DNA from 2 places in the Pseudomonas rossensis genome. Region 1 is predicted to be linked to the other one. Evidence: riboswitches for the same ligand, from Rfam matches in the RefSeq annotation. Region 1 holds a riboswitch; the other holds the start of a gene.
What was found. Region 1 has a riboswitch for cobalamin ahead of cobW (cobalamin biosynthesis protein CobW). Riboswitches for the same ligand answer to the same signal wherever they lie in the genome.
Positions count from the first base shown of each region.

Region 1 (9,133 bases):
GGCGAGGATCAGGGCGATGCGTTTTTCAGCGTTGGGCACTCGCGCCAGATCAATCCAGCGCCGCGCCAGTTCGGCGACAAAATCCATGCGCTCCGGTTGTGGCCGATAGCAGACCACATCGGATTGACTGCGCTCGCTGCGCCAGGCCAGGTCTTTGAAGCTGATCGGTCGGCTGATGATCCGCCCGTCCAGTTCCGGCAGCGCGATATGCATCGCCAGATCACGCGGACCGAGGCCTTGCTCGCTGGCGCGCCATCCCTGCTCGTTGTCCTGGGCGCAGATCGCCTGGATCACCGGAATGTTGCGGCGAAACGGTCGCAAGTGCGGCGCTTCGGGGCTGGATTGCGCGAAACCGGTGGTGTTGAGAATCACCCCCGCCTCGACTTCGTCCAACAGGTCCTCGATCACCGTCAGGCAGCCGGGCTCTTTCAAACTGGCCAGGGCAATCGGCAACGGGTTCAACCCCGCCGCTTGCAAGCGCTGACAGAAAATATCGATGAAACCGGTGTTCGCCGCCTGCAAATGCGAGCGGTAGAACAGCACCGCCGCGACCGGTTGATCGGCCTGCCAGTCGGCTTGCCAATCCTTCAGTTCAGCCGGGCTTTTTTGCGGGTGGTAGATCGCTGTGCGCGGCAGGGTTTGTGGCTCGGCCCAAGCGTAGTCGCGATCCAGCCAACGATTGGCGAGGCAGCGAAAAAAATCCAGAGCATTGCCCATGCCACCCTGACGCAGAAACTGCCAGAGCCGATCGCGGTCTTCCGCGCCCACCGTGCTTAGGTCGCTGAGTTCCGGGTCCGGGCGGTCATCGCCTGGCACCAGAATCAGTTGCACGCCGCGCTGGGACAACTCCACCAAGCGCTCGACGCCGTAACGCCAATAGGCGATGCCACCGTGCAGCGAAATCAGAATGACCTTGGCATGGCGCAGCACTTCGTCGACATACAGGTCGACCGACGCGTGGTTCTGCACCTGCATCGGGTTGGCCAGGCGCACGCTAGGGTAATCGTCGGGCAACTGCTGCGCGGCTTCGGCGAGCAGCGCCAGGCTGGAGTCGCCGCTGCACAGGATCACCAGCTCGGCGGGGGTTTGTCCAAGGTCGGCGATGTTGTCATCCGACACGAAACCGCCGGGCTGAGTCCTGAGCAGGTGCATGGCTTAAACGCTGAGCGCGGCGCGCAATTGCGCTTCAAGCAGAGTGGCGTCCAGCTCCTGACCGATCAACACCAGGCGCGTGGTACGCGCTTCGTCGGCGCCCCACTGACGGTCGAAATGCTTGTCGAAACGTGTGCCCACGCCCTGAATCAACAGGCGCATCGGTTTGTTCGGGATCGCCGCAAAACCTTTGACGCGCAGGATGCCGTGCTGGACCACCAGCTGGGTCAGCGCGTCCAGCAGCAGGCTTTCGTCGGCTTGCGGCAGTTCGATGGAGATGGAATCGAATGCGTCGTGGTCATGCTCATCGTGATGGCCGTCTTCACCTTCATGGTGGTGATCGTGATGGCTGTGACGGCTGTCGATGTGTTCTTCAGAACCGGCGCCGAGGCCGATCAGCACGTCCAGTGGCAGACGACCGCTGCTGGCTTCGATGACTTTCACCGCTGGCGGCAATTCTTCAGCGACTTCCAGGCGTACACGGGCCAGGTCTTCAGGGCTGATCAGGTCGGCCTTGTTGAGGATCACCAGGTCGGCGCTGGCGAGTTGGTCAGCGAACAGCTCGTGCAGCGGCGATTCGTGATCCAGGTTCGGGTCAAGTTTGCGCTGGGCATCGACCTGGTCCGGGAAAGCCGCGAAGGTGCCGGCGGCGACCGCTGGGCTGTCGACCACGGTGATCACCGCGTCAACGGTGCAGGCGCTGCGGATTTCCGGCCATTGGAAGGCTTGTACCAGCGGTTTTGGCAGGGCCAGGCCCGAGGTTTCGATGAGGATGTGGTCAAGGTCGCCGCGACGGGCGACCAGTTCGCGCATCACCGGGAAGAACTCTTCCTGAACGGTGCAGCACAGGCAGCCGTTGGCCAGTTCGTAGACGCGGCCGTTGGCTTCTTCTTCAGTGCAACCGATGGAGCACTGTTTGAGGATTTCGCCGTCGATGCCCAGCTCGCCGAACTCGTTGACGATCACCGCAATGCGGCGGCCCTGAGCGTTGTCGAGCATGTGCCGCAGCAAGGTGGTTTTGCCCGAGCCGAGAAAGCCGGTAACGATGGTGACGGGGAGTTTGGCCAGTGTTTTCATCGGATGCCCTTTGGCAAGGTGGCGGGCATACGGGACGACAATCGCTGCGACGGATGCGCGCGCGGAAGAGTTCGCCACCGGATCACCCCGCCCGGTTGTAGTGAGAATCTGTGTCGAGGCAGGTCTCCTGGCTGACGGTGTGCCGGGCTTGTGGGCCTGGCATTCACTGCGCCTTCCCGCGAACCCGTTGCACAGGGTTTGCAGTGGCGTGGCAGCGAACATCACCGTTCACAGTTGCGGGGGCAGCCGCGGCATCGACCGCGTTCCCTTCTTAGCTTCGGCAGACGCCGAAGAACCTCGAAAGCGCAAGGCTACGCATCGTGTGGGGGCGGGTCAATGTCCTACAAAGAGCCAATCATCATTCGGTTCCAACTGAGAACCCTTGCCAATTGACGCCCAACCCCCGCCCATGCTCTCCTACACGCCTTGTTACGGGTGCCCTTCACAGGGTGAAACGGGAAACCGGTGAATCATGTGCTTTACTCTAAAGTCATGTCAGTCCGGTGCTGCCCCCGCAACGGTAAGCGAGCGAAGCGTCAGATCCACTGTGCCAGCAGTTCGGCATGGGAAGGTGATGCTTGCAGGTCAAGGCGAAAGCCAGTGCCCCTCGTGAGCCCGGAGACCGGCCCGCAACACAAAGTGACCATTACGATCACTGAATAACAAACCCGCGGTGGGCGGGCGCTGTTTGAACCTCTGCGTGCCCGACTCGCAGGGGTCTTCCATGCGCTCTATATCACCCGCTGACAGACCAGAGGGAAGCGCCATGTCGATCATCAGCAGCACCGGCAGCAACACCGATAAGAGCACCGCCAGCACCACCAATACCCTGACTCAACGCCTGACCGCCGCCGTGTGCGCGTCGATCCTGGGTGCTAGCCTTGTGTATTTCGCCGGTTTCTCGCACATCGAGGCCGTGCACAACGCCGCTCACGATACCCGCCACAGCTCTGCATTCCCGTGCCATTGAGACTTGCCGACATGATCAAGCGTATTGCGCAAACCGCAGGGTTCACCGGGCTGCTGGCCGCCCTGTTGCTGACCCTGCTGCAAAGCTTCTGGGTGGCTCCGCTGATTCTGCAGGCCGAGACGTTCGAAAAATCCGAGCCCGCCGCTGTTGAAGTTCACGAACACGCCGCAGGTGCTGTCGCCGCTCACACCCACGATGCTGAAGCCTGGGAACCGGAAGACGGCTGGCAGCGCGTGCTGTCCACTACCGGCGGCAACCTGGTGGTAGCGGTCGGTTTCGCCCTGATGCTGGCCGGTCTTTACACCTTGCGCGCACCGACCAAAACCTCCCAAGGCCTGCTTTGGGGCCTGGCCGGTTATGCGACGTTCGTGCTGGCACCGACCCTCGGTCTGCCGCCTGAACTGCCGGGCACTGCCGCAGCTGATTTGGCGCAGCGGCAGATCTGGTGGATCGGCACGGCTGCCTCCACCGCTGTCGGTATCGCGCTGATCGTGTTCAGCCGTCACTGGCTGATGAAGATCCTCGGCGTGGCGATCCTGGCCGTTCCTCACGTGATCGGCGCGCCACAACCGGAAGTGCATTCGATGCTCGCTCCAGAAGCCCTGGAAGCTCAGTTCCAAATCGCTTCGCAGCTGACCAACGTGGCATTCTGGCTGGCCCTGGGCCTGATCAGTGCCTGGTTGTTCCGCCGCAAAAGCGATGGTCAGTACCACGCATGACTGAGATCAGCACAGCGCCGACTTTAGTGGTCGGCCTGGGCTGCCAGCGCGGCTGCCCCGTCAGCACGCTGCGGGCGCTGCTCGATCAGGCGTTACAGGCTCATAAAATTGAACTTCACCAGATCAAGGCCCTGGCCAGCATCGACCTGAAGCGCGACGAACCTGGCTTGATCGAATTGGCCGAACAGCTTGAGTTACCGTTGATGTACTTCAGCAGCGAACAACTGGCCGGCTATCAACCACAACTCAGCCACCGCTCGGACATCGCGTTCGAACGCACCGGCTGCTACGGCGTAGCGGAAAGTGCCGCCCTGGCCCTTGCCGAACAACTGACCCAGGCACCGGCAAAATTGCTGATTTCACGACAAAAATATGCCCAGGCCACCTTGGCATTGGCCTGCGCTGCATAAAATCCTCGATAATCCCCGCCATCGATCATGAGCAATCTTCATCTGAAGCCTTGCCCAGCCCCTTTTTCTCACAGGAACCGACGATGACCGTCTACTTCATTGGCGCAGGTCCCGGCGACCCGGAACTGATCACCGTCAAAGGCCAACGGCTGATTCGCAGCTGCCCGGTGATCATCTATGCCGGCTCCCTGGTGCCCGCCGCCGTGCTGGAAGGCCATCGCGCCGAACAGGTGGTCAATAGCGCCGAACTGCACCTGGAACAGATCATCGAGCTGATCAAATCCGCCCATGCCAATGGCCAGGACGTGGCCAGGGTGCACTCCGGCGATCCGAGTCTTTATGGCGCGATTGGCGAGCAGATCCGCTACCTGCGCGAACTCGACATCCCGTTTGAAATCATTCCCGGCGTCACGGCCACGGCGGCCTGCGCGGCACTGTTGGGCGCGGAACTGACGTTACCGGACGTGTCGCAAAGCGTGATCCTGACCCGCTATGCCGACAAAACCGCGATGCCCGCCGGCGAAGAGCTTGGCAGCCTGGCGCAGCATGGGGCGACCATGGCCATTCATCTGGGGGTCAATCATCTGGAGAAGATCCTGGTCGAATTGTTGCCGCATTACGGCGCGGACTGCCCGATCGCGGTGATTCACCGGGCGACCTGGCCGGATCAGGACTGGGTGGTGGGGACGCTTGAAGACATTGCCGCGAAGGTTGAAGCCAAGGGGTTTCGGCGCACGGCGTTGATTCTGGTGGGTCGGGTGTTGGGCAGTGATCACTTCAGTGAATCATCGCTGTACCGTGCCGGGCATGCGCATTTGTATCGGCCCTAAGATCAAAAGATCGCAGCCTCCGGCAGCTCCTACAGGAGAACTCATTCCCATGTAGGAGCTGCCGAAGGCTGCGATCTTTTAAAGCTTCACCCATAAAAAACGGCACTCACGGGTGCCGTTTTTTCGTTTCTGCAGCGAACACCTTACTTAGTAGTAGGCGTTTTCTTTCTGCGTGTGGTCGGTGACGTCACGAACGCCCTTGAGCTCGGGAATGCGCTCGAGCAAGGTGCGCTCGATGCCTTCGCGAAGGGTGACGTCTGCCTGGCCGCAGCCCTGGCAACCGCCGCCGAACTTCAGCACGGCGATGCCGTCTTCGACCACATCGATCAGGCTGACCTGACCGCCGTGGCTGGCCAGCCCCGGGTTGATCTCGGTTTGCAGGTAATAGTTGATACGCTCATTGACCGGACTGTCGGCGCTGACCATCGGTACTTTGGCGTTTGGCGCCTTGATGGTGAGCTGGCCGCCCATACGGTCGGTGGCGTAGTCGACTACCGCATCGTCCAGGAAAGCTTCGCTGAACGAGTCGATGTAGGCAGTGAAGCTTTTGAGCCCCAGCGCCGTGTCTTCAGGTTTTTCTTCGCCCGGCTTGCAATAAGCAATGCAGGTTTCGGCGTACTGGGTGCCAGGCTGGGTGATAAAGACGCGGATGCCGATGCCTGGGGTGTTCTGCTTGGAGAGCAGATCAGCCAGATAATCGTGGGCGGCGTCGGTAATGGTAATAGCGGTCATGGAAACTCCTCGCAGGCTTGGGCGCAGTTTACGCCAATCATCGCGCCGTACAAAGTCCTAGTATTTTTGTCGGGAAAGATGCGCCTGTCGATCAAAGATTCTCGTACCGGTTCATGTCCAGCACGCCCTCTTCCACCGGATCGGTCTCATGGACGTACCGGCTCAGGTCATGGAAGTAGAACCAGAACTGCGGATGGCTGCGGCGAATACCCCAGCGCTCGACGATTTTTTCGAAGCGATTAGCGTCCTTGGCGTTTTCCATCTCGCCCACGAACTCAGGCACTTGCTCGGCCGGAATGTTGAACATGAAGTTCGGATAGCTGCTGAGCACGCCCGGATAAATAGTCAATGTGTCGAGTCCTGGCTGATACCGCAGGGATTCACCGAGCAGGAACGCAACGTTACTGTGCGCGCGGTTGCGCAGCAGGCTGTAGACCTCGCGCTTGCCGCTCGCGGTTTCGATGCGCAGCAGGGTCGCTTCCGGCAACTGATCGATCACCTTCAGCCCGGCCGCCGGACGCGAAGTCAGGCGACTCAACGCCTGCTCGGCGCTCTGCGAGGCCAGATCTATGTTCGGCCGCGAGCAATAAGCACCGTCACAACGGTTGATCGGATCAGGCTTGGCGTTGAGGTCGCCGTAACGGGCCAGCAACTGCAGGGCGAAATCGCGTTTCGGGTCCTTTTCGTCCAGTACCAGCGCCGTCTCTTTGTCGTTATCGATGGACTCGTAGTCCAGCCACATCTTGAATTTGCCGCCGCTCTGGTACCAGTCGTCGAGGTAATCGTCGCGCGAATCGGCCGGCATCAAGCGCAGGAAGTTTTGCTCGGCACCGTTGCGGATCAGGTCGAAGTACAGGCGCGTTTGCGCCTGATGGGAGACGTTACCGAACACGTCGAAGTTGACCGCCAACTGGTAATACGTGCGCTCCAGCAGCGGGAAGTCGAACAGCCACATCGTTTGCGGCACGTCACCGATCAGGCCTTTGTTCACCGAGGCACTGTCGAAATGCCGGAAGATCGTCAGCAAGGCGTTATCGTTGCCAGCCCATAAGGTCGACCAGCTCGGCGCCGGCGCATCGGCGTAACTGTCACGGCGCAGCGCCTCGTACTCGTTACGCTTGTTGCGGTAGTCATGCCACAGGCTCAGGACACTGCCGACGTCATCGTTCTGCCCCGGCATCGCCAGTAACGGCGTGGCTTGGCCCCGGTAGTTCGGGTCGATGATGTAGAGGTCGTGTTCCGGTGCCTGGAACAGCGCCCAGAAGTTGTCACGGATCACGTCAGTGGCAATCTGGCCCCGACAGACCGGGCCGCGAATGAAGGTCCGCACGAAGTATTCGGCGTTATCGAGCATGAACTGATAACGCGCCTGGGCCGGGATCGCCTCGAACGTGGTGAACGGATTGGCCCGACGCTCCGGCCCGTAGCCCGGCAAGGCGTTGACCTGCCAGTTGCCGTTATAGAAGAGGCTTTTGATCCGTGCCATCTTCGCCGCGCTCAACGGGTAGGTGATGTGGGTCTTCTGCACAATCACGCCTTGCACCGGCCACAAGCGGTAATACACCTGAGTGCCTGGATCGTCATTCGGGCGGCGTGTGTTGATCAGATCGATCGGCTGGCCGGTCGGCGTGCGCGACCGTACCCACTGAAAGAAATGCCCCGGCTCGCCGTCCTTGAAATAGAGATGAGCGAGAAACCAATGCTCGAACAACCAGCGCCCCACCAGGCTTTGCCGTGCGCCCGGTGCGTTGAGCAGGTTTTCCCACTGCACCACCTGCAACGCTTCTTTGGCGCTCGGCACAAGGCCTTGCTCGTCAATCGGCGCGCCGGACGCGAGCCAACGTTGCAGCGTCTGGTACTGCTGATCGGTCAGGCCGGTGACCGCCAGCGGCATGCCCTCTTTGGGATGTGATTTGGCGTAGCCGTCGAACTCGGCCGGCAGGGCGCACATGTTTTCCCGGTTCAGGCCAAGGACGATGTCCTCCGGCAGCTTGGCATTGGGTTGCAAGGGGGTTTTGTGGCCCAACTCAAGCATCCGCGCCATCAACGCGGCCTGACTGCCCTGAGCGTCGAGCACCGAATAGAAGTCCTTTTGCTGCCAGGCGCGTTTACCGAAGGCGTCATAAAACAGCCGGGTCGGCGCGGCAGCCTGGCGGCGTTCGCCGTCGTAGACCGGGATCTTGGTCGCGCCACGGGCAGCCCCTTCGCCACTGCCCAGATTCAGCTGACAGGCGGCGTCATAGCAGGCATGGCAGGCCACGCACTTTTCGGTGAAGATCGGTTGGATGTCGCGGCTGTAGGAAATGGCAGAGGAAATGGCCGGATCCTGCGCGGCGGCGCCCCAGCTTAAAAACAGCAAAATAATGCTGATGACGCGAAAAGACATATCCCTGGTCCCGATCATGAAAAAACGCCGCGATTCTACCGGTCTGATCCCTGCACCAACATGAGCGATATTCATGCAAAACCGCGGCATGCTCTAAAACCACGCAGGTTTGCTATTATCCCGCCCCTTCGTCATGGTCTTTCCGAGTAGTCCAAATGTCCGATCGCAGTGTTCGCCTTCAAGCTCTCAAGCACGCCCTCAAAGAGCGCATCCTGATTCTCGATGGCGGCATGGGCACGATGATCCAGAGCTACAAGCTTGAAGAGCAGGATTACCGCGGCAAACGCTTCGCCGACTGGCCAAGTGACGTCAAGGGCAACAACGACCTGTTGATCCTGACGCGCCCGGACGTGATTGGCGCCATCGAGAAAGCCTACCTGGATGCTGGCGCCGACATTCTGGAAACCAACACCTTCAACGCCACCCATGTGTCCCAGGCCGACTACGGCATGCAGGACCTGGCGTACGAGCTAAACGTAGAAGGCGCACGTCTGGCGCGCAAGGTTGCTGACGCCAAGACCCTGGAAACCCCGGACAAGCCGCGCTTCGTTGCTGGCGTGCTCGGTCCTACAAGTCGCACCTGCTCGCTGTCGCCTGACGTGAACAACCCCGGCTACCGCAACGTGACCTTCGATGAACTGGTGGAAAACTACACCGAGGCCACCAAAGGCCTGATCGAAGGCGGCGCCGACCTGATCCTGATCGAAACCATTTTCGACACCTTGAACGCCAAAGCGGCGATCTTCGCGGTGCAAGGTGTTTACGAAGAACTCGGCGTCGAACTGCCGATCATGATCTCCGGCACCATCACCGATGCCTCCGGCCGTACGCTCTCCGGCCAGACCACCGAAGCCTTC
Region 1 is NZ_JBBWCB010000164.1:96-9,228, forward strand. It holds partial or broken gene WLY71_RS26875 (cobaltochelatase subunit CobN) at 1-1,152, opposite strand, end outside; gene cobW (cobalamin biosynthesis protein CobW) at 1,156-2,229, opposite strand; cobalamin riboswitch at 2,330-2,544, opposite strand; cobalamin riboswitch at 2,646-2,874, shown strand; gene WLY71_RS26885 (CbtB domain-containing protein) at 2,996-3,199, shown strand; gene WLY71_RS26890 (CbtA family protein) at 3,211-3,918, shown strand; gene WLY71_RS26895 (cobalamin biosynthesis protein) at 3,915-4,328, shown strand; gene cobM (precorrin-4 C(11)-methyltransferase) at 4,412-5,158, shown strand; gene nfuA (Fe-S biogenesis protein NfuA) at 5,306-5,890, opposite strand; gene WLY71_RS26910 (fatty acid cis/trans isomerase) at 5,982-8,276, opposite strand; partial or broken gene WLY71_RS26915 (homocysteine S-methyltransferase family protein) at 8,432-9,133, shown strand, end outside.

Region 2 (19,402 bases), on a different contig from region 1:
TCCCTTTCTGAAAGAAACGCTTGGCTGGTAACAAAAGCCTGGTAAAGCCAAGGCCCTAGCGGGTTTCGGCATATTTCAGGCGTCAAGAAATCCGCTTTCCTACAGGGTTGCAGGCTGCGCGAGTGTCTAAAACAGGCTTAAGCGCTTAGATGTAAACGAGAAACCGAGAAGTCACATAAAGATCGATTGAATTTGCAAATGAGGTTGATAGCGGGCATAGTCTCGCCTTCTTTACAACTATCAGCCACGGTCGTGCCCATGCTAAATCGCTTTGCACCCCTCGTGCCCCTCGCACTCGTCACCCTGTTGTTCGGTTGCGCTGCTCACTCTCCAGTGTCCCAGCAAGAGCAACAACAGCAGGTTAAAAATTCTGCTACCGACCAATCTTCCGTTCTTTATCAGCAAGCGCTTGAACAGGAAGAAGCGGCCACCGAAAAAGAACTGGCAGACTTCGCCGGCGGCAAGTCGTACCAGCTTCCGGTTCTGGCTGACAGCATCCTCGAACGGGGCATGTCCCTGATTGGTACCCGTTACCGTTTCGGTGGCACCTCCGAAGCTGGCTTTGATTGCAGCGGCTTCATCGGTTACCTGTTTCGTGAAGAAGCCGGCCTGAGCCTGCCACGCTCCACTCGCGAAATGATCAACGTCGACGCTCCGCTGGTTTCTCGCAGCAAACTGGAGCCGGGCGACTTGCTGTTTTTCGCCACCAATGGCCGTCGCGGCCGCGTCAGTCACGCCGGGATCTACCTGGGTGACAACCAGTTCATCCATTCCAGCAGCCGCCGCAGCGGTGGTGTCCGGATCGATAGCCTGGGCGACAGCTACTGGAGCAAAACCTTCATCGAAGCCAAGCGCGCACTCGCGATGGCACCGACTGCGGCCCCGACGATCGTCACGGCGCGCAAGTAAGCGGACTTTTTGTAAGGTTAACTTAAAGTCTTACTTGAAGTTTGCCACGTAGCAGCTAGAATCCTGATCTATTATTGATGGCAAACCGCCTGCGTCCTGCGCAGGCGGTTTTCTTTTCTGCGCCCCCTGCAGAAAAAGCCGCAGCCAGATCAGGATGCTCTGCCTATGTCGACGTCGGCCCGCCTCGCAATCATGTTCTTCGCAGCGCTGCTCAGCGCCTGCGCCAGCCGTACACCGCCACCTGCACCGGTGGTTCGCGCGCCCATTGTTTTCGGTTCCTCCCAAGCATTCTCCCCAGAGGCAGAAGACGTATTGTTCCGCGCGCTCGGCCTGGTGGGCACGCCGTACCGTTGGGGTGGCAACACGCCGGATTCGGGTTTCGATTGCAGCGGGCTGATCGGTTATGTCTACCGTGACGTCGCCGGCATTTCTCTGCCGCGTACCACGCGCGAGATGATCAGCATGCAGGCGGCCAGTGTGGGCAAGGAAGGTCTGCAAACTGGCGACCTGATCTTCTTCGCCACCAATGGCGGTTCTCAGGTCAGTCACGCAGGGATCTACGTCGGTGAAGGTCGCTTCGTCCATGCACCGGCCACCGGCGGCACGGTGAAGCTCGACAGCTTGTCCAAAGCTTATTGGCAGAAAGCCTATCTGAGCGCCAAGCGCGTCTTGCAACCTGAGCACTTGGCACGCAACCCCTAAATGGCAGAGGTTGTCATGACCGCTCGCACACTCAATCTCGACGATTCCCTGTATCAATACCTGCTCGACGTTTCTCTGCGCGAAACGCCGCTGTTCAAGCGTTTGCGCGACGAAACCCAAGCGCTGCCCATGGCTCGCTGGCAGGTGGCGCCCGAGCAAGGTCAGTTCCTCGCGCTATTGGTGAAACTCACCGGCGCCAAGCGTCTGCTGGAAATCGGCACCTTTACCGGTTACAGCGCCTTGTGCATGGCGGCTGCATTGCCGGATGACGGCTCGCTGATCTGCTGTGACATACCCGGCGACTACAACGCCACCGCGCGTCGTTACTGGCAGGAGGCGGGGCTTGCTGAGCGGATCGATCTGCGTCTGGCACCCGCGCTGGAAACCCTGGCTCAGCTGGATCAACAAGAGCCATTCGACCTGATCTTCATCGATGCCGACAAAGCCAACTACCCACGCTATCTGGAGCACGCATTGCGTCTGCTGCGCGTCGGCGGTCTGGCGGTGTTCGATAACACGCTGTGGAGCGGCCGGGTGCTTGAGGACAATCCCGAGAGCGAAGACACCCGAGCCATCCAGGCGCTCAATCGCGCCTTGAAGGATGACTCGCGTGTGGACCTGTCGCTGTTGCCGTTGGGCGATGGATTAACCTTGTGCCGCAAAAGGTAGGCGACTATTGAAAAAGATCGCAGCCTTCGGCAGCTCCTACAGTGGATGGTGTACACCCTGAGCTGCCGAAGGCTGCGATCTTTTGACGTTTACTTGGCCGCCGACACGCGCCACACCTTGTTGCCCACGTCATCCGCCACCAACAAATCACCCTGCTGGTCAATCACCACGCCTACCGGACGGCCCATGGCTTTTTCCTCGTCATTGAGGAAACCGGTGAGTACATCAATCGGCTGCCCGGTCGGTTTCCCTGCGCTGAACGGTACGAAAATCACTTTGTAGCCACTGTGCGGTTTACGGTTCCATGAGCCGTGCTGGCCGACGAATGCCCCTTCCTTGAATTGCGCCGGCAGTCTGTTGCCTTCAGCAAACGTCAGGCCCAACGAGGCAGTATGCGGGCCGACCGCGTAGTCTGGAGCGATGGCCTTGGCCACCAGGTCGGGGTTTTGCGGCTCGACGCGGATGTCGACGTGCTGACCGTAATAACTGTAAGGCCAGCCGTAGAACCCGCCGTCCTTCACTGAAGTGATGTAGTCCGGCACCAGATCGCTACCGATTTCGTCGCGCTCGTTGACTGCCGTCCACAGTGCGCCGCTCTGAGGTTCCCAGGCCAGACCGTTTGGATTACGAATCCCCGAGGCGAAGATTCGATGGTTGCCGGTGGCGCGATCCACTTCCCAGATCGCCGCGCGACCTTCTTCCTTGTCCATGCCGTTTTCGGCCACGTTGCTGTTGGAACCCACCGTGACGTACAGCTTGCTGCCGTCCTTGCTGGCGATGACGTTTTTGGTCCAGTGGTGATTCAGCGTACCGCCCGGCAGGTCGATCACCTTCATAGGCTGCGACTTGATCGCCGTCTCGCCGTTTTCATAGTGGAAGCGCAGCAAGCGGTCTGTGTCGGCGACGTACAGGTCATTGCCGACCAGGGTCATACCGAAGGGCGAGTTGAGGTTTTCCAGGAACACCGTGCGGGTTTCGGCGATGCCGTCGTGGTCCTTGTCCCGCAGCAGCGTGATGCGGTTTGGGCTCGGTACGCCGGCGCCGGCACGGCCCATGACTTTGCCCATGACCCAGCCACGAATACCTTTGCCGTCATCGGGTTTGGGTGGTGCGTTGGTTTCGGCCACCAGCACGTCGCCGTTAGGCAACACGTAAAGCCAGCGCGGGTGATCGAGGCCTTCGGCAAATGCCGCCACCTGAGTCCCTGTCGCGGCGATAGGCTTCGCGCCGTCCGGCCAGCCAATCGCCGGGGCGATGTTCACTGTCGGGATCAGGGTTTTGTTCGGTTCTGGTAGCTTGGGTGACGGGCCGGTGCCGTCGGAGACTTGCAGTCTGGAGGTTTCACCGCAGGCGGCAAGCCCTCCGGCGAGCACGATGACGAGAACGAGCGGGGGCTTGCGCATGCTGATCTTCCCTATGAATGCATTGACCTAATCAATAGAGAAGCGCAGGTGCGCGATGGTTCAACCGCTCAGCCGCGGGCTTCCTTGAACAGCACGGCAATGCCGGGGTGATAGTTGCCGGCTTCGTTGCGCAACTTGCGATAGGCATAGGGGAAGTACCAGGCCACGGCGCAGGTGTGTTCCTTTTGCAGATCGTCGACCATGTCCTGGAGTTCTTCCGGGGTGGCGCTTTGTTGGGCTTTTTGCGGCGCAACGAACAGGCAACCGAGTTTCAGGTCGCTGGCGTAGCTGATGCGTTTGGCGTCGCTGGTGATGTCCTGCAAGGCTTGAGTCAGGTTCAGGCTGTTGACGCGTGGCCAGCGCTGGGTCGCTTGAAGGTAAGCGCGTTCTTCGCTGGTCGCGATAAACAGATCGGCGCGGCCATTGCGTTCGCCTTCTTCGGTCTGCTTACGGGTCGGTGTTTGTTGCAGCGTGACCATTTCCGCCATCCAGGCCGCGGCGGAAAGCAGGCTCAGGTTGGCTTTTTCGTCGAACCAGTAAGGCGTGTCGTTATCGCCGCGCACGGCGTTGTAGCGGTCGATACAGTCAAACCAGCGTTCCAGCACCGGGCGCAGGAATTCCAGCTTCGGATTGCTGATGATCATGCCTTGCATGTGGCTCACCCTTGTTATTGTGTTGTGAGATTGTGGCTCTTTGATATCACTGCTGAGAGTGTGGCACAAGATTGGCGTCAGATAATTGATCGACGGCAGTTATTCGCTCGCAGGCCGCCCGTCTTCAATTGACGCTCCATCCCCAACCCTCTAACCTTCGCGGCTTGTTTCAGGTGCTCTGTGACCTTGGTCGACAGAGTGAAACAGGGAAGCCGGTGAGTGACTCTCTTCAAGCGACGAAGAGCCATGATCCCGGCGCTGCCCCCGCAACGGTAAATGAGTGAAGGCTGCGCCTTGAGCCACTGTGTTGATATCAACATGGGAAGGCGCGCAGTCAGGCAAAAAATGCCGCTCATGAGCCCGGAGACCGGCCTGATCCATCCAGCGGCATCACGGTGGGCGATGCCAGGCTTTTTGCCGTCTATTCTTGTGCCTGCCCGCCGTTATCCAGCCTCAACGGAGAGCTCCCCCATGACTGATACCCCCGATCGTGACGAACGTCATCTGGCGCGCATGCTGCGCAAAAAAGCCGTGATCGATGAACGCATCGCCAACTCCCCGAATGAATGCGGCCTGCTGCTGGTGCTGACCGGCAACGGCAAAGGCAAAAGCAGCTCGGCCTTCGGCATGCTCGCCCGGTCCATGGGCCACGGCATGCAGTGTGGCGTGGTGCAGTTCATTAAAGGGCGCAGCAGCACCGGCGAAGAACTGTTCTTCCGGCGCTTTCCGGAACAGGTGCGTTTTCATGTGATGGGCGAGGGCTTCACCTGGGAAACCCAGGATCGTCAGCGCGACATCGCCGCCGCTGAAGCCGCGTGGGCGGTGTCCCGCGAATTGCTGCGTGATCCGTCGATCGGCCTGGTGGTGCTGGATGAATTGAACATTGCGCTCAAGCACGGTTATCTGGATCTCGATCAAGTGCTCAGCGACTTGCAGGCCCGTCCGCCGATGCAGCACGTGGTGGTCACCGGTCGCGGCGCCAAGCCGGAGATGATCGAACTGGCCGACACCGTCACCGAAATGGGTGTGATCAAGCACGCGTTCCAGGCCGGGATCAAAGCGCAAAAAGGCGTCGAATTGTGAGTCAGCCACGTCATTGCCCGGCGGTATTGATTGCCGCGCCGGCCTCCGGTCAGGGCAAGACCACCGTCACCGCTGCGCTGGCCCGTTTGCATCGCAATCAAGGGCGCAAGGTTCGCGTGTTCAAATGCGGCCCGGATTTTCTCGACCCGATGATTCTCGAGCGCGCCAGCGGTGCGCCGGTGTATCAACTGGACATGTGGATGGTCGGGGAGCAGGAAAGTCGTCGACTGTTGTGGGAAGCCGCCGGCGAAGCGGATCTGATCCTCATCGAAGGCGTCATGGGACTGTTCGACGGTACGCCGTCCAGCGCTGATCTGGCGCGACACTTCGGTGTGCCGGTGCTCGGTGTGATCGACGGCACTGCCATGGCCCAGACCTTTGGCGCACTGGCCCTGGGGCTGGCGCGTTATCAGCCGGACTTGCCGTTTGCTGGCGTGTTGGCCAATCGTGTGGGCACGTTGCGACACGCGCAATTGCTCGAAGGCAGCCTGACTGAAGGCTTGCGCTGGTACGGCGCCTTGTCCCGGGAAACCGGGATCGAATTGCCGAGTCGCCATTTGGGTCTGGTTCAGGCCAGTGAGTTGAACGATCTCGATCAGCGCCTCGATGCGGCGGCCGATGCACTGGCCAGCAGCTGCGAGGTCGCGCTGCCACCGGCGGTGGAATTCGGCGCGCCTGATGTGATCGCTGCAGAACCGTTGCTGGTCGGTGTGCGAATTGCCGTGGCCCGTGACGAAGCGTTTGCCTTCACCTACGGTGCAAGCCTGGATTTGCTGCGAGCCATGGGCGCCGAGTTGTCGTTTTTCTCGCCGATCCGTGACACGCAATTGCCGGAGGCAGACAGCCTCTATCTGCCGGGCGGTTATCCAGAATTGCACCATGTGTCGCTGTCACAGAACACCACGATGCTGGCCGCAATCCGCGCTCACCATGCGGCGGGCAAGCCTTTGTTGGCAGAGTGTGGTGGCATGCTGTATTTGCTCGATTCGTTGACCGATGTCGAGGGCACTCGCGCTGAACTGGTCGGCTTGCTGGCCGGTGATGCGGTGATGCAAAAGCGTCTGGCCGCGTTGGCGTTGCAGGCGGTCGAGTTGCCGGAAGGTTCATTGCGCGGGCACACCTATCACCACTCGCTGACCAGTACCGAGCTTGAGCCCATCGCTCGTGGCCTGAGCCCTAACGGTGGGCGTGGGGCGGAAGCGGTTTATCGTGAGGGGCGGATGACGGCTTCTTATGTGCATTTCTATTTTCCGTCCAATCCCACCGCTGTAGCCGCATTGTTTGCGCCTGACTTTGAAGCCGCCATCGCGAGCAAGTCGAATCGTCGCACCGTCGCTCCCACAGGGGACCGCGTTTCTTCAGGCAGCACACCTTCCAATGTGGGAGCGAGCCTGCTCGCGAAGAGGCCATGACTGACAACGCCTTTTCCGAAGCTGAGCGCGCGGCGGTCTACCGAGCCATCGGTGAACGCCGCGACATGCGTCATTTCAGCGGCGGCACCGTCGAGCCCGAGTTACTGCGGCGCCTGCTCGAAGCTGCGCATCAGGCGCCGAGTGTCGGTCTGATGCAGCCCTGGCGGTTCATCCGCATCAGCGATCGAGCCTTGCGCGGCAAGATCCAGTCACTGGTGGAAGACGAACGCATCCGCACCGCCGAAGCCCTCGGCGAGCGCACCGACGAATTCATGAAGCTGAAAGTCGAAGGCATCAACGATTGCGCCGAGGTGCTGGTCGCTGCGCTGATGGACGATCGAGAGCGCCACATTTTCGGCCGTCGCACGATGCCGGAAATGGACATGGCTTCGTTGTCCTGCGCGATCCAGAACCTCTGGCTGGCCTCCCGCGCTGAAGGATTGGGCATGGGCTGGGTCTCGCTGTTCGAGCCGCAAGCCCTGGCGGACCTGCTGGGTTTGCCCGCCGGAGCCAAGCCGTTGGCTGTTCTTAGTCTCGGCCCGGTCAAGGAATTCTATCCGGCGCCGATGCTGGTACTCGAAGGCTGGGCGCAGGCGCGTCCGCTCAGTGAGCTGCTGTATGAAAATTATTGGGGAGTGAGTCAATGAGTGTGGCGTTGTTGAGTGTCGCCGCGGTTGCGCTGGATGCGCTGCTGGGTGAACCCAAACGCTGGCATCCGCTGGTGGCGTTCGGCCGTTTTGCCGACCGCATCGAGCAACGTTTCAATGGTGAAGGTCGCGGCTGGCGCAGCCATGGCGTCACCGCTTGGGTGATTGCAGTGTTGCCGCTGACCTTATTGGCCACGGCGTTTTCCTGGGCGCCCTATGTCGGCTGGATCGTCGAGATTCTCGTGCTCTATTGCGCCCTCGGCATGCGCAGCCTTGGTGAACACGTCGAGCCGGTGGCCAAGGCGCTGCGCAGCGATGATCTGGACGAGGCGCGCAAACGGGTCAGTTATCTGGTCAGTCGCCAGACCAGCGAACTGGATAAAACCGAAGTCGCCCGCGCCGCCACCGAATCCGTATTGGAGAACGGTAGCGATGCGGTATTCGCTGCGCTGTTCTGGTTTGCTGTGGCCGGCGCGCCTGGCGTGGTGCTCTACCGTTTGAGCAACACGCTGGATGCGATGTGGGGTTACCGCAATGAACGCTTCGAGCGTTTCGGCTGGGCCGCGGCAAAGATCGACGACGTCCTCAACTACATTCCCGCGCGCCTGGTGGCATTGACCTACGCGCTGCTGGGCAAAACCCGACTGGCGCTGAAATGCTGGCGCACCCAAGGTCCGACCTGGGACAGCCCGAATGCCGGTCCGGTGATGGCGGCCGGCGCCGGAGCGCTCGGTGTCGAGTTGGGCGGGGCGGCGATTTATCACGGTGAACTGCATCAGCGTCCGCCACTGGGCGAAGGCATGCCGGCAGACGCCGACTCCATCGACCGCGGCTGGCAATTGGTGCAGCGCGGGGTATGGTTATGGTTGCTGATTCTCTGCGTGGGGGCTGAATTTTATGCTTGAGCACGGTGGTCGGTTACGCAAGGCGGCGCTCGATTACGGCATCGCCGAAACCGATTGGCTCGACCTGTCCAGCGGACTCGCGCCCTGGCCGTTTCCGGTTCCGGAAATTCCGTTGCGGGCTTGGGCGCGTTTGCCGGAAACCGATGACGGTCTGGAGCAGGCGGCCTGTGATTATTACGGCGCCGCTCAGGTGCTGCCGGTGGCCGGCTCGCAAATGGCGATCCAGTTGCTGCCGCGTTTGCGCCGGGCCGGCAAGGTCGGCGTGCTCTCGCCGAGTTACGCCGAACACGCCGAAGCGTGGCGCCGTAATGGCTACATCGTGCGTGAAGTGCTGGAGCAGGAAGTCGACTTCTTTCTCGACAGCCTCGACGTGCTGGTGGTGGTCAACCCGAACAATCCTACCGGCCTGAGCCTGACACCAAGTCGGCTGCTCGACTGGCATTCGCGGCTGGCCCAGCGTGGTGGCTGGCTGGTGGTGGACGAGGCGTTCATGGACAACACACCGCAGCTGAGCCTGGCACCTTTTGCCAATCAGGTCGGGTTGATCGTGCTGCGTTCTTTCGGAAAATTTTTCGGCCTGGCCGGTGTGCGGCTGGGTTTCGTGCTGGCCGAGCGCAAGTTGCTCAAGTTGCTGGCCGAGCAAGTGGGACCGTGGGCGGTCAGCGGGCCGACGCGGGTGCTGGGTCAGGCCTGCCTGCTGGATACCGAAGGGCATGCCCGGCAACGGGTTCGCGCTGAAGAGGCCAGCGAGCGTCTGGCGCTGCTGCTTGAACAGCACAGCTTCGAGCCCCAGGGCGGTTGCGCCTTGTTTCAATGGCTGATCACCGACCGCGCCGAAGCCCTGCATGAGTTCATGGCCCGGCGCGGCATTCTGCTGCGGTTGTTCACGAACAACAGCAGCCTGCGTTTCGGCTTGCCCGCCGATGAAGCTGACTGGACACGTCTCGCGCAAGCGTTCGAAGCCTACGCCAAGGAAACCCAATGACTACGTTGATGGTGCAAGGCACCACTTCCGACGCCGGTAAAAGTACGCTGGTGACGGCGTTGTGCCGCTGGGTCAGGCGTCAGGGCGTCAGCGTCGTGCCGTTCAAGCCACAGAACATGGCGCTCAACAGTGCCGTGACCGCCGACGGTGGCGAGATCGGTCGCGCGCAAGCGGTGCAAGCTCAGGCCGCCAACCTTGAGCCGCACACCGACATGAACCCGGTGCTGCTCAAGCCCAACAGCGATACCGGCGCCCAAGTGATCATCCATGGCCGCGCGGTCACGACGATGAACGCCGTTGCGTATCACGACTACAAAGCCATCGCCATGCAAGCGGTGCTGGCCTCCCATGAACGGCTGAGCGCAGCGTATCCAGTGGTCATGGTCGAAGGCGCGGGCTCGCCGGCCGAGATCAATCTGCGTGCCGGTGACATCGCCAACATGGGCTTTGCCGAGGCCGTGGATTGTCCGGTGGTGTTGATCGCCGACATCAATCGCGGCGGGGTTTTTGCGCATCTGGTCGGCACGCTGGAACTGCTGTCGCCCAGTGAGCAGGCGCGAGTCAAAGGCTTCATCATCAACCGGTTTCGCGGCGATATCGCTTTGCTGCAACCGGGGCTGGACTGGCTGGAAGCGCGCACCGGCAAACCGGTAATCGGCGTTCTGCCTTACGTGATGGACCTGCACCTGGAAGCCGAGGATGGCATCGATCAGCGTCAGACCGACAAGGCCGACCAGGTGCTGAAAGTGCTGGTGCCGGTACTGCCGCGCATCAGCAACCACACCGATTTCGATCCGCTGCGCCTGCATCCGCAGGTGGATCTGCAATTCATCGGCCCCGGTCAGGCGATTCCGCCGGCCGACCTGATTATTCTCCCCGGTTCGAAAAGCGTGCGCAGTGACCTCGCGTATCTGCGCGCCAATGGCTGGGACACCGCGATCAGTCGCCATCTGCGTTATGGCGGCAAAGTGCTGGGCATTTGCGGTGGCCTGCAAATGCTCGGCGAGCAGGTACACGATCCGCTGGGCCTCGAAGGCGCACCGGGTTCCAGCGCCGGTTTGGGCTTGTTGGCGTTCGAAACCCAGCTCGAAGAAGAGAAGCAATTGCGCAATGTGCGCGGGCGTCTGGCGCTCGAAGACGCGCCGGTCAGCGGTTACGAAATTCATGCCGGCGTCACCACCGGGCCGGCGCTGGAAAACGCCGCGGTGCAGCTGGACGACGGTCGCTGCGACGGCGCGCAAAGTGTGGACGGGCAGATTTTCGGCAGCTATCTGCATGGGCTGTTTGAATCGTCCGCGGCGTGCAGTGCGCTGTTGCGCTGGGCAGGTTTGCAGGCTGTGCAGGACGTGGATTATCACGCGTTGCGTGAGCGCGATATCGAGCGGCTGGCGGATCTGGTGGAGCAGCATCTGGATACCCGACTGCTGCGTGAGCTCTGTGGGTTTTAGGGTGAATTTGATGGCCTCTTCGTCGGAACGCCGCCCGGACCAAGCTCGCTCCCACATTGGAATGCGATCACCTGTGGGAGCGAGCTTGCTCGCGATGAGGCCCGTCGCCACACCGCCAATTTGAAGGAATGAACCATGCTGCAACTGATCCTCGGCGGCGCCCGATCCGGCAAAAGTCGCCTGGCCGAAAAACTCGCCTCCGACAGCGCTCTGGCAGTGACGTACATCGCCACCAGCCAACCCCTCGACGGTGAAATGAACGAGCGGGTGGCCCATCACCGCGCCCGTCGTCCAGCCGAATGGGCGTTGATCGAGGAGCCGGTGGAGCTCGCCCGCATCCTGCGCGAAACCGCCAGTGCCGAACGTTGCCTGCTGGTGGATTGCCTGACCCTGTGGCTGACCAACCTGCTGATGCTCGACGACGCCGAGCGGCTGTCGGCCGAGCGTGATGCGCTGCTGGACTGCCTGGCGTCGTTGCCGGGTGAAATCATTTTTGTCAGCAACGAGACCGGAATGGGTGTCGTGCCGCTGGGCGAATTGACTCGCCGCTATGTCGATGAAGCCGGTTGGTTGCATCAAGCTTTGGCTGAACGCTGTCAGCGCGTCGTCCTGACCGTCGCCGGCCTGCCCCTGACTTTGAAAGGAACTGCGTTATGACTCAATCCTGGTGGCTTAACCCGTGCAAACCGATCGATGTTCAAGCGGTCGAGCAGGCGCAGGCCCGTCAACAGCAGCTGACCAAACCGGCCGGCTCCCTCGGTCGGCTTGAGTCGGTGGCCGTGCAATTGGCCGGGATGCAGGGGCAGGTCAAGCCGAGACTGGATCAGCTGTGGATCGCGATTTTTGCCGGTGACCATGGAGTGGTCGCCGAAGGAGTGTCGGCGTTTCCCCAGGAAGTCACCGGGCAGATGCTGCTCAACTTCGTCAGTGGTGGGGCGGCGATCAGCGTGTTGGCGCGGCAACTCGGGGCCTCCCTGGAAGTCGTCGACCTCGGCACGGTGACGCCGTCGTTGAATTTACCGGGTGTGCGTCACTTGAACATCGGTCCGGGCACGGCGAATTTCGTCGAAGGGGCGGCGATGACGCCGGCTCAAGGCGAACTTGCTTTGCAGGCCGGCCGCGACAGCGTGCAGCGCGCCATCGTGGCGGGTGCGCAGTTGTTTATCGGTGGTGAGATGGGCATTGGCAACACCACCGCGGCCAGCGCGTTGGCCTGTGCCTTGCTCGATTGCCCGGTGGTGCATCTGGCCGGGCCGGGCACGGGTTTGAACGCGGCGGGTGTCAGTCATAAAGCCCAGGTTATCGAGCGCGCTTTGGCATTGCACAGCGCTCAGCGTGGCGATGCGTTGCAAACCCTGTTCAACCTCGGCGGTTTTGAAATCGCGGCACTGGTCGGCGCGTATCTGGCGTGTGCCCAGGAAGGCATCGCGGTGCTGGTGGACGGTTTTATTTGCAGCGTCGCGGCATTGGTCGCGGTGCGCTTGAATCCTGAATGCCGTCAGTGGTTGTTGTTCGGTCATCGCGGCGCCGAGCCGGGCCATCGTCATGTACTGGAAACCCTGAACGCCGAACCGCTGCTGGACCTCGGCCTGCGTCTGGGCGAGGGCAGTGGCGCTGCGTTGGCCGTGCCGTTGCTGCGTCTGGCCTGCGACCTTCACGGGCAGATGGCGACCTTCGCCGAGGCCGCTGTGGCGGACCGTCCGGCATGACCTTGCACCTGGACCTGTTGCGCCACGGGGAAACCGAACTCGGTGGCGGTTTGCGCGGCAGCCTCGACGATGCGCTGACCGAAAAGGGCTGGGCGCAGATGCGCGCGGCGGTGGTCGAGCAGGGGCCTTGGGATCGTTTGGTCAGCTCGCCGTTGCGGCGGTGTGCGCGGTTCGCCGAAGAACTCAGCGCACAGCTGGGTTTGCCGGTGCAATTGGATAAAGACCTGCAAGAGCTGCACTTCGGCGCCTGGGAAGGGCAGAGCGCCGCCGCGCTGATGGACACCGATGCCGAGGCGTTGGGATTGTTCTGGGCCGACCCTTATTCGTTTACGCCGCCTCAGGGTGAGCCGGTGGTGGATTTTGCGACGCGGGTGTTGGCAGCTGTTGAGCGCTTGCAGGCTGCCTACGCCGGCGAGCGGGTGTTGCTGATCAGTCACGGCGGGGTCATGCGCTTGTTGCTGGCTCAGGCGCGGGGATTGCCTCGTGAGCAGTTGCTCAACGTCGAAGTCGGGCATGGCGCGTTGTTTTCGCTGTCGGTCGAATCCGGCGTGTTGTTAAGGGAAGCGAGCTGACCATGTTGCCGTTCTGGATCGCCCTGCAATTTTTGAGCAGTCTGCCGATTCGTCTGCCGGGCATGCCGGCGCCACAGGAATTGGGGCGATCGCTGCTGTTTTATCCGCTGGTCGGCCTGCTGTTTGGCGGGATTTTGTGGGCGTTCAACTGGCTGTTGCTCGGCACTCCGTTGTTGCTTCATGCAGCGCTGTTGCTGACGGTTTGGGTATGGCTCAGCGGCGCGTTGCACCTGGACGGCCTGGCCGACAGCGCCGATGCGTGGCTCGGTGGGTTCGGCGATCGCGAGCGCACGCTGACGATCATGAAGGACCCGCGCAGCGGGCCGATCGCGGTGGTGACGCTGGTGCTGGTGTTGCTGCTCAAATTCGCCGCGTTGCTGGCATTGATCGAGCAGCAACACGCCGTTGTCCTGATCATTGTTCCGTTGATTGGACGCAGCGCAATGCTGGGCTTGTTCCTGACCACGCCTTATGTGCGTGCCGGTGGCTTGGGGCAAGCGCTGGCCGATCATCTGCCGCGTTTGGCGGGCAAGCAGGTGTTGGCGGTGAGTGCGTTGGCTTGCGTTTTGATTGCCGGTCTCAGCGGCGTGTTGGCAGTCGTGCTGGCGGCGCTGGTGTTTGTCTGGTTGCGGCAAGTGATGCTGCGCCGATTGGGCGGCACGACGGGCGATACGGCGGGGGCGTTGCTGGAAATCCTTGAGGTCGCGGTGCTGGTGGGATTGGCGATCTCCTGAACTTCCCACATCATGTAACTTGATTTAACACAACCGCGGGTATATACACGCACCATGCTCGATTCCCAATGTTTATGCATCAACCTGCGTCGCGCCGCCCGTGGCGTCAGCAGGCACTACGACGGCGCTCTCGACGGCTTCGGGATCAACGTTGCCCAGTATTCTCTGCTGTGTAATCTGCAGCGTCTGGATAAACCGAGTATTTCCACGTTGGCCGAGGCCATGGGGCTGGATCGCAGCACCTTGGGGCGCAATTTGCGGGTGCTGGAAGGCGAAGGCCTGCTGATGCTGGTCGAGGGCGAAGACATGCGCAATCGCATCGTCATGCTCACCGAGGCGGGTGTTGAACGCCTGAAAGCGGCCTTGCCGGCTTGGGAAGCGGCGCAACAGCGGTTGATTGACCGTCTGGGTGCCGAGAAACGCGAAACCTTGCTGCGACTGCTGGACGAACTGGCGTGATGCCGGTTTTTCCGATCTTAAGCGGGTATATACCCGCTACCGGAGAATAAGAATGACCTCGATGTGGCGTACGTGCGGTTGGGTTTTGTTGGGGAGTACGCTGATTCTCGCGTTGTCCTTGGGCGTCAGACACGGCTTCGGGCTGTTTCTGGCGCCAATGAGTGCCGAATTCGGCTGGGGGCGTGAGACGTTTGCCTTCGCCATTGCCTTGCAGAACCTGATCTGGGGCTTGGCGCAGCCATTCACCGGCGCGCTGGCCGACCGCTTTGGCGCCGCGAAAGTGGTGCTGATCGGCGGTGTCTTGTATGCATTGGGCCTGGTGTTGATGGGCCTGTCGGATTCCGCCGTGACCTTGTCCCTGAGTGCCGGCCTGTTGATCGGTATCGGCCTGTCGGGCACTTCGTTCTCGGTGATCCTTGGCGTGGTCGGTCGCGCGGTGCCGCCAGAGAAACGCAGCATGGGCATGGGCATTGCCAGCGCAGCCGGCTCTTTCGGTCAATTCGCCATGTTGCCCGGTACGCTGGGGTTGATCGGCTGGCTCGGCTGGTCCGCGGCATTGCTGGTGTTGGGCCTGTTGGTGGCGCTGATCGTGCCGTTGGTGAGCATGCTCAAGGACAAGCCGCTACCGGTGTTCGGTCATGAGCAAACACTGTCCGAAGCCCTGCGCGAGGCCTGTTCCCATTCGGGATTCTGGCTGCTGGCATTCGGTTTTTTTGTCTGTGGTTTCCAGGTGGTATTCATCGGCGTGCACTTGCCGGCTTATCTGGTGGATCAGCACCTCCCGGCGAGCGTCGGCACGACGGTGCTGGCGCTGATCGGGCTGTTCAATATTTTCGGTACCTACACGGCAGGCTGGCTCGGCGGGCGGATGTCCAAGCCACGTTTGCTCACCGGCCTGTATTTGCTGCGGGCGGTGGTGATCGGGCTGTTCCTGTGGGCGCCCGTCACGACGACCACCGCGTACCTGTTCGGCATGGCGATGGGCTTCCTGTGGCTGTCGACGGTGCCCTTGACCAACGGCACCGTCGCGACCTTGTTCGGCGTACGAAATCTGTCCATGCTCGGTGGGATTGTTTTCCTGTTTCACCAGCTCGGATCGTTCCTCGGCGGCTGGTTGGGCGGGGTGGTGTACGACCGAACCGGGAGCTATGACTTGATCTGGCAGGTAGCGATTCTCTTGAGTCTGTTGGCCGCCGCCCTGAACTGGCCGGTGCGTGAGCGGCCGGTGGCGCGCCTGCAAACACAGATGAGTGCGATATGAACAGCCTCTGGCCGCGGATCGCTGTCGTCGCTGTATGCGCCTTGCTGCTGACCCTGTCGTGGTGGGGCTGGCATCAGGGCGGGCTGGCGTTGATGCAACTGGGCATGGGTGCTTGCTAGCAGGATGTGAGGGCGAGTAACTTCGTTATTGACGATTTCTCTAGGATGCACCGACATGATGATGCGCTGGCTCGCAGTTTCCGCGTTACTGGTAGCGTTTAGTGGATTGGCTCAAGCGGCCGAGTGCCCGGACCTTTTGCAAGGCTCGTTGCCCAAGTTACGCGCCAAGGAATCCATCGACCTGTGCCAGCGCTTCGCCGGCAAACCGCTGGTGGTGGTCAATACCGCGAGCTTCTGTGGTTTCGCCCCGCAGTTCAAAAGCCTTGAGGCGCTGAATCAGCGTTACAAGGATCAGGGGCTGGAGGTGATCGGTGTTCCGTCCAATGACTTCAAGCAAGAGTCCAAGGATGGCGAAGAGACTGCCAAGGTCTGCTACGTGAACTACGGTGTGACGTTCACCATGACTGAACCGCAGAAAGTCCGCGGTGATGACGCGACGCATTTGTTCAAGATCATCGCCAAGCAGAGCACCGCGCCTAAGTGGAATTTCTACAAATATGTGGTCGATCGCAAGGGCAAGGTGATCGCCAATTTCTCCAGCCTGACCACGCCTGACGATCCCGAGTTCATCGCTGCGGTGGAGAAAGCCCTGGCCTCGCAACCCTGATCGACACCCGTTAAAAAGCCCCGCCTCTGTACAAGAGGGCGGGGCTTTTTCAATTCAGGCGGCGAGTGGTTCAAGCTCGCCGTGAATCATCAGAAGCGGTAGGTCGCGCCAACACCGAAACCGTTCGCATAGTTTTCATACTCGGCGCTGTAGTTCTGACGGCCGTTGTTGTTGTTGACCTTGACCGACTCTTCGCGCAGGTACGAGTACGCTACGTCGATGGTCAGGTCGTCGGTCGGGCTCCAGCCGGCGCCCAGGCTGAAAATCTTGCGATCGCCAGTCGGGATGCGTGGAGAGCGGTTTTCGTTGTTGGTCGGCGACTGGTCAACCGACAGGCCGGTACGCAGCACCCACTGCTTGTTCAGCTGGTACGAAGCACCGATGGCGTGAGCCCAGGTGTCGTGCCAGTTCTGCTCTTCGGTGATAGTGCCAAAGCCGCGTGCGGCCAGGGCGGCAGGAACGCCTTCGTTCTCGACGGAGATTTCTTTCAGGCGGCTCCAGCGAGTCCAGGTGCTGCCTGCGTAGAGGGTCCACTGATCGTTCAGCTGGTGAGTGACCGAGAAGTCCACCGACTCAGGCGTGGTGATGTCCAGCGAAGCGTCGAACTTCTGGTTCGGGTTCTGGCCCAGCGCCGCGAGCACGCCGTAGTTGACCTTGGTGTCACCTTCGAGCTTGTACTTCACTTTCGAGTGATAGGTCAGGCCGAGGCGAGTGCTTTCGAGGGCTTGAACCATGATGCCGATGTTGTAACCCAGCGCGGTGTCGTCACCCTTGATCTTGACGGTACCGTCTGCTGCGCGAGGGTTCAGCGACAGATTCGATTCCAGGGTGCCGTCAATGCGGTTGATGGTCGGACCGAAACCGATCGACACCTTGTCGTTGAAGGCGTAGCTGACGGTTGGCTGGAGAGTCACGATTTTGACTTCGCTCTTGCTGCCGAAGTATTTGCCGGCGAAGCCGTTCTCGTAGTCGGTCACCAGGCCGAATGGAGCGTAGACGCCGAAACCGACTGCCCACTGGTCATCGATTGGCTTTACGTAGTAGCCCATGGGGACGCCCATGAAAGGGACCATGTCACCTTTGTTGGTACCACTATTCGGACTGGAGCTCGCATCACTGATATCAGTGTGCGCGTCGATAAATGCAACACCACCGGTCACTTGTTCGCGCTTGAGGCGAGACATGCCGGCAGGGTTACCAAAAACTGTGGATGCGTCGTCGGCAGATGAAGATCGCCCGGCAAAACCTGTCCCCATCCCGCTGATGCTTTGTTCGTTGAGGGCAAAGCCACTTGCGAAGATCTGGGTGGATGCCAAGGCAACGGCGAGGCTAAGGGTGGTTTTGAGCATTACTTTTTTCATTATTAGAACTCCTGGTGATCACCGGGGCGAAAATTACCAACATTTTCGTCCCAGCGCTATAGGCTGTGAGGCTTGATTTAGAGCGGTTTTGTAGGACAATCCGACCAAAATCGCAGCAGTTGCGCGATCTTGTGGAAACAGCAGATCAGCAGGCGACCTGATTCAGCGGTGAGACACAGGTTTGCCAGGCGCAGGTGAAGTCTCTCAGGCGTCCTTGAGGCTGGAAGGTCTGGCGCCAGATGCGGGCCATTCCCAGTAGGTCGTCTGCTTCGGGGAGGGGGGTGTTCTGTTCTTCTACCAGCAGCCAGGCGATGGCTGTGGCGTAACGCAGGTTGACGGTCAATTCGAGGTGCGGACCACTCAGGAACGCATGTTGGCTGGCCAGGCCGCGAACCAGGCTTGCGCGTTCCGGATCAAGTGCCAGGTAGTGGTCCCAAAGTGCTTGATGGCGGGGTTCGGCGATTCGGTACAGGCCGTGTCCTCGGCGGTCATGCAGGGCAGTACCAAGGGCTGACTGGCTGGCGGCGACGCCCAGCAGCAGGGATTCGGCAGTTGCGCTATGGCGCCCGAGATAAATCAATGTCGGACGGATCACATAACGGCACAGTTCGCTGGCAGCGATACCCATAAAGCCCTCGAAACATGAAATGGTCGGCGATACCTGAAGGGGCCTTGGCAGCGGGTGAATCGACTCAGGCTCGCCGGAAGCGGCTCAAGCCGCTTGAGTTGAAGTGTAGTGTCATATTCGCGCCGTAAAGGCCTGTTTTTAAAATATTTCCGGCTGGGAGTTATAACCGTTATATCGGTTTGTGCTTAGGCGGTGGCAGCGAAAAGAGAAATATCGGGCAATAAAAAGCCCCGCTTTTTGAGCGAGGCTTTTGAGGTTTTCAGTCTTTCTGGCGTATCAGGCAACCAGTGCCTGACGGGTACGCTCGATCACGGCCTGCAGCGGCTCGGCGCTGGAGTATTGATCGGGGTACAGGCGTTCGCTGTGACGAGCGATGCCGTGTTCGTTGACCAGAGTGAAGCTGAAGCAGCCTTTGCGAGCAGCCATGATCAGGCAGTTCATTGGTGCAAAAGCATTGGTTAGGGTGCGAATGGCATCCTGGGTGTGGATTTGAGTAGACATAGTCATTGGGTGTTCCTACAAGCGACACGGATAAGAACCGTGCAAAGTTAAAACGTTCCAGTGACGACGACCACCATTGGTCGAACGAAGAACCCGACTGGAACAAAGCAGCCAGTTTGAAGCGCTGATAAATTGGCGCGCTTGGGCTGGCAGGTAGGTACTTAGGAGGGCAGGCAACACATCAAGGGCAAAGGTTCTGGGCCCAGGGTGAAGATCCTGATCAATTTGCAGGTTGGTTCGGTCAGAGTAAGTGAGCTTCGCAACACCCTTTGCTTTCGATTCAAAGGCTGTGTTGACGCAAGGTTTACCTGGAAACCATCGAGGTGGTCGATCCCGCCTTGTCGGTGGAGACTTCCTTTGGGAAGGCTGACCGGGGGGATTTGTTCGACCAGAATTGACTTTCAGCTTGGTACTAACGCCGCGGATACTAACGGATTGAATTGCTGAAGGGAAGTGTGTTAGCAAAAAAGTTCTCTGGATGCCCCTCATTCAACGCCCGGATTGGCGCTCGGAAAAAGCCATGACCCGCAGACTTGCCCTGTAATAGCACAAATTCCGACTATTGGTAGTCACGGCTCATCGGGCCAGGACCAGCCTGGATCATGGGTTTGCCAAGGTTTATCCCCAGGTGCAGG
Region 2 is NZ_JBBWCB010000011.1:30,243-49,644, reverse strand. It holds gene hda (DnaA regulatory inactivator Hda) at 1-31, shown strand, start outside; gene WLY71_RS05470 (C40 family peptidase) at 259-909, shown strand; gene WLY71_RS05465 (C40 family peptidase) at 1,075-1,611, shown strand; gene WLY71_RS05460 (O-methyltransferase) at 1,627-2,280, shown strand; gene WLY71_RS05455 (PQQ-dependent sugar dehydrogenase) at 2,370-3,683, opposite strand; gene WLY71_RS05450 (hypothetical protein) at 3,752-4,336, opposite strand; cobalamin riboswitch at 4,491-4,726, shown strand; gene cobO (cob(I)yrinic acid a,c-diamide adenosyltransferase) at 4,808-5,419, shown strand; gene WLY71_RS05440 (cobyrinic acid a,c-diamide synthase CobB) at 5,416-6,831, shown strand; gene bluB (5,6-dimethylbenzimidazole synthase) at 6,828-7,478, shown strand; gene cbiB (adenosylcobinamide-phosphate synthase CbiB) at 7,475-8,383, shown strand; gene cobD (threonine-phosphate decarboxylase CobD) at 8,376-9,368, shown strand; gene WLY71_RS05420 (cobyric acid synthase) at 9,365-10,816, shown strand; gene cobU (bifunctional adenosylcobinamide kinase/adenosylcobinamide-phosphate guanylyltransferase) at 10,952-11,473, shown strand; gene cobT (nicotinate-nucleotide--dimethylbenzimidazole phosphoribosyltransferase) at 11,470-12,525, shown strand; gene cobC (alpha-ribazole phosphatase family protein) at 12,522-13,097, shown strand; gene WLY71_RS05400 (adenosylcobinamide-GDP ribazoletransferase) at 13,100-13,831, shown strand; gene WLY71_RS05395 (MarR family winged helix-turn-helix transcriptional regulator) at 13,886-14,290, shown strand; gene WLY71_RS05390 (MFS transporter) at 14,343-15,551, shown strand; gene WLY71_RS05385 (hypothetical protein) at 15,548-15,670, shown strand; gene WLY71_RS05380 (glutathione peroxidase) at 15,726-16,277, shown strand; gene WLY71_RS05375 (OmpP1/FadL family transporter) at 16,367-17,638, opposite strand; gene WLY71_RS05370 (hypothetical protein) at 17,784-18,266, opposite strand; gene WLY71_RS05365 (hypothetical protein) at 18,543-18,767, opposite strand.
Region 2: it holds a riboswitch for cobalamin, as region 1 does, so the genes downstream of both, cobO (cob(I)yrinic acid a,c-diamide adenosyltransferase) here and cobW (cobalamin biosynthesis protein CobW) in region 1, are expected to answer to the same signal.